DNA from 2 places in the Pseudomonas sp. GGS8 genome. Region 2 is predicted to be linked to the other one. Evidence: riboswitches for the same ligand, from Rfam matches in the RefSeq annotation. Region 2 holds a riboswitch; the other holds the start of a gene.
The links. Region 2 has a riboswitch for cobalamin ahead of cobO (cob(I)yrinic acid a,c-diamide adenosyltransferase). Riboswitches for the same ligand answer to the same signal wherever they lie in the genome.
Positions count from the first base shown of each region.

Region 1 (4,411 bases), 890 kb from region 2:
CAGTTCCGGGTCGCCGGGGCCGGCGCCAATGAAGTAGACGGTCATCGTCGTTTCCTGTCAGAAATAGGGCTTGGGCATGCTCCAGATGAAGAATGCTCATGATCGAGGGCGGGGATTATCGGGGATTTTACGCGGCGCTGGCCAATGCCAGGGTGGCCTGGGCGTATTTTTGTCGTGGAATCAGCAACTTTGGCGGTGCCTGAGCCAATTGTTCGGCCAGGGCCAGCGCGGCACTTTCGGCCACGCCGTAGCAGCCGGTGCGTTCGAACGCGATGTCCGAGTGGTGGCTGAGTTGCGGTTCATAACCGGCCAATTGTTCGCTGCTGAAATACATCAACGGCAATGCCAGCTGTTCGGCCAGTTGAATCAGGCCAGGTTCATCGCGCTTCAGGTCGATACTGGCCAGGGCCTTGATCTCACGAAGCTCGATTTGATGGGCCTGTAACGCCTGATCGAGCAGCGCCCGCAGCGTGCTGACGGGGCAGCCGCGCTGGCAGCCCAGGCCGACCACCAGGGTCGGCGCTGCGCTGACGTCAGTCATGCGCTGTAATGGCCATCGCTTTTACGGCGGAACAACCAGGCGCTGATCAGGCCCAGGGCCAGCCAGAACGCCACGTTGGTCAGCTGCGAAGCGATTTTGAATTGCGCTTCCAGGGCTTCCGGCGCCAGCATCGAATGGACTTCCGGTTGCGGTGCGCCGATCACATGCGGCACGGCCAGGATCGCCACGCCGAGAGCTTTCATCAGCCAGTGACGGCTGAATACGATCAGCGCGATACCGACCGCTGTAGACGCGGCAGTGCCGATCCACCAGATTTGCCGTTGCGCCAGATCAGCCGCGGCAGTGCCCGGCAGCTCAGGCGGCAGGCCGAGAGTCGGTGCCAGCACGAACGTCGCATAACCGGCCAGGCCCCAGAGCAGGCCCTGAGAGGTTTTGGTCGGTGCACGCAAGGTGTAGAGACCGGCGAGCATCAAGGCGAAACCGACGGCCACCACCAGGTTACCGCCGGTAGTGGACAGCACGCGCTGCCAGCCGTCTTCCGGTTCCCAGGCTTCGGCGTCGTGGGTGTGAGCGACGGCACCGGCGGCGTGTTCGTGGACTTCAACAGCGGCCGGCTCGGATTTTTCGTAGGTTTCGGCCTGCAGAATCAGCGGGGCGACCCAGAAGCTTTGCAGCAGGGTCAATAGCAGCGCGGCCAGCAGCCCGGTGAAACCTGCGGTTTGCGCAATACGCTTGATCATGTCAGCAGGTCTCAATGGCACGGAAAGGCAGAGCTGTGACGGGTGTCGTGCGCGGCGTTGTGTACCGCTTCGATGTGCGAGAAACCGGCGAAATACACAAGGCACGCGCCAAGGATCGACGCACACACGGCGGCGGTCAGGCGTTGAGTCAGGGTTGTGGTGGTGCTGGCCGTTGCGTGGCCGGTGCTGCTGATGATCGACATGGCGCTTCCCTCTGGTCTGTCAGCGGGTGAATAGAGCGCATGAAAACCTCCGCACGCCAAGGGCTCGCAGAGATTTCGAACAGCGCCCGCCCACCGCGGGTTTGTTATTCAGTGAACGTAAAAGTCACTTTGTGTTGCGGGCCGGTCTCCGGGCTCGCGAGGGGCAGGGCTAACGCCTGAACCTGCAAGCATCACCTTCCCATGCCGTATGACCGACACAGTGGATCTGACGCTTCACTCGCTTACCGTTGCGGGGGCAGCACCGGACTGACATGGCTTTAGAGTAAAGCACATGATTCACCGGTTTCCCGTTTCACCCTGTGAAGGGCACCCGTAACAAGGCGTGTAGGAGAGCATGGGCGGGGGCGGGGAGTCAATTGGCAAGGGTTCTCAACTCTGTGGCGAGGGGGCTTGCCCGCGTTGGGCAGCGAAGCGGCCCCCTGTATTCTTTCAGGCATACCCCGCAAGCAGGTCTTGCGACGGCTTCGCCGCCGAACGGGGGCAAGCCCCCTCGCCACGGGTGATCGCATTCTCCGACAAGACATTGACCCGCCCCCACACGATGCGTAGCCTTGCGCTTTCGAGGTTCTTCGGCGTTTGCCGGAGCTAAGAAGGGAACGCGGTCGATGCCGCGGCTGCCCCCGCAACTGTGAACGGTGATGTTCGCTGCCACGCCACTGCAAGCCCGTGCAACGGGTTCGCGGGAAGGCGCAGCGAATGCCAGGCTGACCCGCCCGGCACACCGTCAGCCAGGAGACCTGCCTCGACACAGATTCTCACTTTCAACCGGGCGGGGTGATCCGGTGGCGAACTCTTCAGGCACGCGCCCCCGCGTTGCCGGTTGTCGTCCCGTATGCCCGCCACCTTGCCAAAGGGCATCCGATGAAAACACTGGCCAAACTCCCCGTCACCATCGTTACCGGCTTCCTCGGTTCGGGCAAAACCACCTTGCTGCGGCACATGCTCGACAACGCCCAGGGCCGTCGCATCGCGGTGATCGTCAACGAGTTCGGCGAGCTGGGCATCGACGGTGAGATCCTCAAGCAATGCTCCATCGGCTGCACGGAAGAAGAGGCCAGCGGTCGCGTCTACGAATTGGCCAACGGCTGCCTGTGCTGCACCGTTCAGGAAGAATTCTTCCCGGTGATGCGCGAGTTGGTTGCTCGTCGCGGCGACCTCGACCACATCCTCATCGAAACCTCGGGCCTGGCCCTGCCAAAGCCTTTGGTCCAAGCCTTCCAATGGCCGGAAATCCGTAGCGCCTGCACCGTTGACGCGGTGATCACCGTGGTCGATAGCCCGGCCGTCGCTGCCGGCACCTTCGCCGCGTTCCCGGATCAAGTGGACGCCCAGCGCAAACTCGACCCGAACCTGGACCACGAATCGCCGCTGCACGAGCTGTTCGCCGACCAACTGGCCAGCGCCGACCTGGTGATTCTCAACAAGGCTGACCTGATCAGCGCCGAAGACCTGGCCCGCGTGCGCCTGGAAGTCGCCGAAGAGCTGCCGCCGGCGGTGAAAGTCATCGAAGCCAGCAGCGGTCGCTTGCCATTGGACGTACTGATCGGCCTCGGCGCCGGTTCCGAAGAACACATCGACAGCCGCCACAGCCATCACGATCATCACCATGAAGGTGAAGACGACCACGATCACGACCATGACGCGTTCGACTCGATCTCGATCGAGCTGCCGCAAGCCGACGAAAGTCTGCTGATGGACGCGCTGACGCAACTGGTGGTCCAGCACGGCATCCTGCGGGTCAAAGGTTTTGCGGCGGTGCCAAACAAGCCGATGCGCCTGTTGATTCAGGGCGTGGGCACGCGTTTCGACAAACACTTCGACCGCCAGTGGGGCGCTGAGGAAGCGCGCAGCACCCGTCTGGTGTTGATCGGTCAGGCGTTGGACGCCGTTCAGCTCGAAGCGCAATTGCGCGCTGCGCTCAGCGTTTAACCCATGCACCTGCTCAGGACCCAGCCCGGCGGTTTCGTGTCGGATGACAACATTGCCGACCTTGGACAAACCCCCGCCGAGCTGGTGATCCTGTGCAGCGGCGATTCCAGCCTGGCGTTGCTCGCCGAGGCGGCGCAACAGCTGCCCGACGATTACCCGAGCCTGCGCCTGGCCAACCCGATGCAGGTGCAGAATCACGCCTCGGTCGATCTTTATGTCGACGAAGTGCTGCGCCACGCCAAGGTGATTCTGATCTCGCTGCACGGCGGCATCGCCTATTGGCGTTACGGCATCGAGCGTCTGGTGGAGCTGTCCCAGCGGGGCGTGCAGCTGATTCTGGTGCCGGGCGACGATCGCCCGGACCCGGAACTCAGCGACCTGAGCACGGTGATTCCCGAAGACCGCGACCGGCTCTGGCAGTTTTTGCGCCAGGGCGGCATGGCCAATGCCCTGGATTTTTTCCGCTGTCTGGCCAATCGCTGGCTGGGTCGCGATTACGCCTGGGCGGAGCCACAAACCCTGCCGCGCACCGCGATCTACCACCCGCAAAAAAGCCCCGCGCAACTGAAGGATTGGCAAGCCGATTGGCAGGTCGATCAGCCGGTGGCGGCGGTGCTGTTTTACCGCTCGCACTTGCAGGCGGCGAACACCGGTTTCATCGATATTTTCTGCCAGCGTTTGCAGGCGGCGGGGCTCAACCCATTGCCGATTGCCGTGGCCAGTCTGAAAGAACCCGGCTGCCTGATGGTGGTCGAGGATTTGCTGGATGAAGTCGAGGCGGGGGTGATTCTCAACACCACCGGTTTCGCCCAATCCAGCCCCGAAGCGCCGCACCTGCGGCCGTTTCGTCGCAACATCCCGGTGATTCAGGCGATCTGCGCCCAGGACAATGAACCGGGTTGGCTTGCCAGCGAGCAGGGCCTCGGCCCCCGGGACTTGGCGATGCACATCGCGCTGCCGGAGCTGGACGGGCGAATCATCAGCCGGCCGATCAGCTTCAAGGACCTGGCGTGGCG
Region 1 is NZ_JALJWF010000001.1:4,628,050-4,632,460, forward strand. Features, by position in the region: gene cobM (precorrin-4 C(11)-methyltransferase) at 1-45, opposite strand, end outside; gene J3D54_RS20845 (cobalamin biosynthesis protein) at 128-541, opposite strand; gene J3D54_RS20850 (CbtA family protein) at 538-1,242, opposite strand; gene J3D54_RS20855 (CbtB-domain containing protein) at 1,254-1,445, opposite strand; cobalamin riboswitch at 1,567-1,795, opposite strand; cobalamin riboswitch at 2,012-2,226, shown strand; gene cobW (cobalamin biosynthesis protein CobW) at 2,328-3,395, shown strand; gene cobN (cobaltochelatase subunit CobN) at 3,399-4,411, shown strand, end outside.
Region 1: it holds a riboswitch for cobalamin, as region 2 does, so the genes downstream of both, cobW (cobalamin biosynthesis protein CobW) here and cobO (cob(I)yrinic acid a,c-diamide adenosyltransferase) in region 2, are expected to answer to the same signal.

Region 2 (4,411 bases):
ATGAATTCGTCGGAGCGCTCGCCGAGGGCTTCAGCGGTGCGGATGCGTTCCTCTTCCACCAGTTGCTGGATCTTGCCGCGCAGCGCCCGGTCGCTGATGCGGATAAACCGCCAGGGCTGCATCAGGCCGACGCTCGGCGCCTGGTGCGCGGCTTCGAGCAGGCGCCTCAGTAACTCGGGCTCGACCGTTCCGCCGCTGAAGTGGCGCATGTCACGGCGCTCTGCAATTGCGCGATAAACAGCTTCGCGTTCGGCTTCGGAAAATGTGTTGTCCGTCATGGCCTCTTCGCGAGCAGGCTCGCTCCCACATTAGATGGAGTGTTGCCCGACAAAACGCGGTCAACTGTGGGAGCGAGGCTGCTCGCGATGGCGGCCTCACGATCAGGCGCCAACAACGCAGCAATCGCCGCCGGATTGGACGGAAAATAAAAGTGCACATAAGAGGCCGTCATCCGCCCCTCACGATAAACCGCCTCCGCCCCTCGCCCGCCATTGGGGCTCAGACCACGCGCAATCGGCTCAAGCTCGGTGCTGGTCAACGAGTGGTGATAGGTGTGCCCGCGCAGCAAACCTTCGGGCAGTTCCACCGCCTGCAAGGCCAACGCCGCCAGACGCTTCTGCATCACCGCATCACCGGTCAGCAAGCCAACCAGCTCAGCGCGAGTACCCTCGACATCGGTCAACGAGTCCAGCAGGTACAACATGCCGCCACACTCGGCCAGCAACGGTTTGCCCGCCGAGTGGTGAGCGCGGATGGCATTTAACATCGGTGTGTTTTGTGACAACGCCACATGGTGCAATTCGGGGTAACCGCCCGGCAGATAAAGGCTGTCTGCCTCCGGCAACTCGCTGTCGCGAATCGGCGAGAAGAAAGACAATTCGGCCCCCATGGCTCGCAGCAGATCCAGGCTCGCGCCGTAGGTAAACGCGAAGGCTTCGTCCCGGGCCACGGCAATCCGCACACCGGCCAGCAACGGTTCGGCGGCGATCACTTCAGGTGCGGCAAACTCCACGGCCGGCGGCAACGTCACGTCGCAGCTGCTGGCCAGTGAGGCGGCCGCCGCATCGAGGCGCAGATCGAGGTCATTCAGCTCGCTGGCCTGCACCAGGCCGAGATGCCGACTCGGCAATTCGATGCCGGTTTCCCGGGATAAGGCGCCGTACCAGCGCAAGCCTTCTGTCAGGCTGCCTTCGAGCAATTGCGCATGACGCAGGGTGCCGACCCGGTTGGCCAACACACCGGCAAACGGCAAATCCGGCTGATAGCGCGCCAGGCCCAAGGCCAGCGCGCCAAAGGTCTGCGCCATCGCAGTGCCGTCGATCACGCCGAGCACCGGCACACCGAAATGCCGCGCCAGGTCAGCGCTGGACGGCGTACCGTCGAACAGCCCCATCACGCCTTCGATGAGAATCAGATCGGCTTCGCCAGCGGCTTCCCACAACAGACGACGACTTTCTTGCTCGCCGACCATCCACATGTCCAGTTGATAAACCGGTGCACCACTGGCGCGCTCGAGAATCATCGGGTCGAGAAAGTCCGGGCCGCATTTGAACACGCACACCTTGCGTCCCTGATTGCGATGCAAACGGGCGAGCGCAGCCGTGACGGTGGTCTTGCCCTGACCGGAAGCCGGCGCGGCAATCAGTACCGCCGGGCAATGACGTGGTTGAATCACAACTCGACGCCTTTTTGCGCTTTGATCCCGGCCTGGAAGGCGTGTTTGATCATGCCCATTTCGGTGACGGTATCAGCCAGTTCGATCATCTCCGGCTTGGCGCCACGGCCGGTGACCACCACATGCTGCATCGGCGGACGGGCCTGCAAGTCACTGAGCACCTGATCAAGATCGAGGTAACCGTGCTTGAGGGCGATGTTCAATTCATCGAGCACCACCAGGCCAATCGACGGATCGCTCAGCAGCTCGCGGGACACCGCCCAAGCGGCTTCGGCGGCGGCGATGTCACGCTGGCGGTCCTGGGTTTCCCAGGTGAAGCCCTCGCCCATCACATGAAAACGCACTTGCTCCGGAAAGCGCCGGAAGAACAGCTCCTCGCCAGTGCTGCTGCGCCCCTTGATGAACTGCACCACGCCGCACTGCATGCCGTGGCCCATGGAACGCGCGAGCATGCCGAACGCCGAACTGCTCTTGCCTTTGCCGTTGCCACTCAGCACCAGCAGCAGGCCGCATTCATTCGGCGAATTGGCGATGCGTTCGTCGATCACGGCCTTTTTGCGCAGCATGCGCGCCAGATGGCGTTCGTCACGATCAGGGGTATCAGTCATAGGGGAGCTCTCCGTTGAGGCTGGATAACGGCGGGCAGGCACAAGAATAGACGGCAAGAAGCCTGGCATCGCCCACCGTGATGCCGCTGAATGGATCAGGCCGGTCTCCGGGCTCATGAGCGGCGATTGGCCCGACTGCGCGCCTTCCCGCATCGTTCATCGACACAGTGGCATCAGGCGCAGTCTTCACTCATTTACCGTTGCGGGGGCAGCGCCGGGATCGTGATCATTCTTCGCTGGAAGAAATCCACTCACCGGCTTCCCTGTTTCACTCTGTCGACCACGGTCACAGAGCACCTGAAACAAGCCGCGAAGGTTAGAGGGTTGGGGGTGGAGCGTCAATTAAAGCCGGGGCACCGCTGAGCGAATAACTGCCGTCGATCAATTATCTGACGCCAATCTTGTGCCACACTGCCAGCAGTGATATCAAAGAGCCACAACCTCACAACACAATAACAAAGGTGAGCCACATGCAAGGCATGATCATCAGCAATCCGAAACTGGAATTCCTGCGCCCGGTGCTGGAACGCTGGTTTGACTGTATCGACCGCTACAACGCCGTGCGCGGCGATAACGATACGCCTTACTGGTACGACGAAAACGCCAACCTCGGCCTCCTCTCTGCCGCGGCCTGGATGGCGGAAATGGTCACGCTGCAGCAAACACCGACGCGCAAACAGACCGAAGAAGGCGAACGCAACGCCCACGCCGATCTGTTTATCGCCACCCGCGAAGAACGCGCGTACCTGCAGGTCACCCAGCGCTGGCCGCGGGTCAATAACCTGAACCTGACCCAGGCACTGGCGGACATCACCAGCGACGCGAAGCGCATCAGCTACGCCAGCGACCTGAAACTCGGCTGCCTGTTTGTCGCCCCACAAAAAGCCCAGCACAGCGCCACCCCGGAAGAACTCCAGGACATGCTCGACGACCTGCAAAAGGAACACACCTGCGCCGTGGCCTGGTATTTCCCTTACGCCTACCACAAGTTGCGCAATGAAGCCGGCAACTACCATCCGGGGATCGCCGTACTGCTCAAGGAAGCCCGCGGCTGACCGGTTGAACCATCGGGCGCCTACGCTTCTCTATGATTACGTCAATGCATTCATAGGGAAGATCAGTAATGCGCAAACCCCAGCTCGTTTTCATCATCGCGCTCGCCGGAGGGCTCGCCGCCTGCGGTGAAACCTCCAGCCTGCAAGTCTCGGACGGCACCGGACCGTCGCCCAAGCTGCCGGAACCGAACAAAACCCTGATCCCGACGGTGAACATTGCCCCGGCGATCGGCTGGCCTCAAGGTAAAAAACCCATCGCAGCAGCAGGGACTCAGGTGGCGGCGTTTGCCGAAGGCCTCGATCATCCGCGCTGGCTCTACGTGTTGCCCAACGGCGATGTGCTGGTGGCCGAAACCAACTCGCCACCCAAACCCGACGACGGCAAAGGCATTCGAGGCTGGATCATGGGCAAAGTCATGGGCCGTGCCGGGGCCGGCGTCCCCAGTCCGAACCGCATCACCCTGCTGCGGGACAAGGACCACGACGGCGTCACTGAAACCCGCACGGTGTTTCTGGAAAACCTCAACTCGCCCTTCGGCATGACTCTGGTCGGCAAAGACCTGTACGTCGCCGACACCGACCGCTTGCTGCGTTTCCACTATGAAAACGGCGAGACGGCGATCAAGTCCCAGCCGATCAAAGTGGTCGATTTGCCGGGCGGCACACTGAATCACCATTGGACCAAAAACGTCATCGCCAGCAAGGACGGCAGCAAGCTGTACGTCACCGTGGGCTCGAACAGCAACGTCGGTGAAAACGGCATGGATCAGGAGGAAGGTCGCGCGGCGATCTGGGAAGTGGATCGCGCCACCGGCAGTCATCGAATCTTCGCCTCGGGGATTCGTAATCCAAACGGTCTGGCCTGGGAGCCTCAGAGCGGCGCACTGTGGACCGCAGTCAACGAGCGGGATGAAATCGGCAGCGACCTGGTGCCGGACTACATCACTTCAGTGAAGGACGGCGGGTTCTACGGCTGGCCTTACAGCTATTACGGGCAACATGTCGATGTTCGCGTCGAACCACAAAACCCTGACCTGGTCGCCAAGGCCATCGCACCGGACTACGCGGTGGGC
Region 2 is NZ_JALJWF010000001.1:3,733,890-3,738,300, reverse strand. Features, by position in the region: gene bluB (5,6-dimethylbenzimidazole synthase) at 1-278, opposite strand, end outside; gene J3D54_RS16920 (cobyrinate a,c-diamide synthase) at 275-1,675, opposite strand; gene cobO (cob(I)yrinic acid a,c-diamide adenosyltransferase) at 1,672-2,283, opposite strand; cobalamin riboswitch at 2,364-2,599, opposite strand; gene J3D54_RS16910 (hypothetical protein) at 2,754-3,338, shown strand; gene J3D54_RS16905 (sorbosone dehydrogenase family protein) at 3,407-4,411, shown strand, end outside.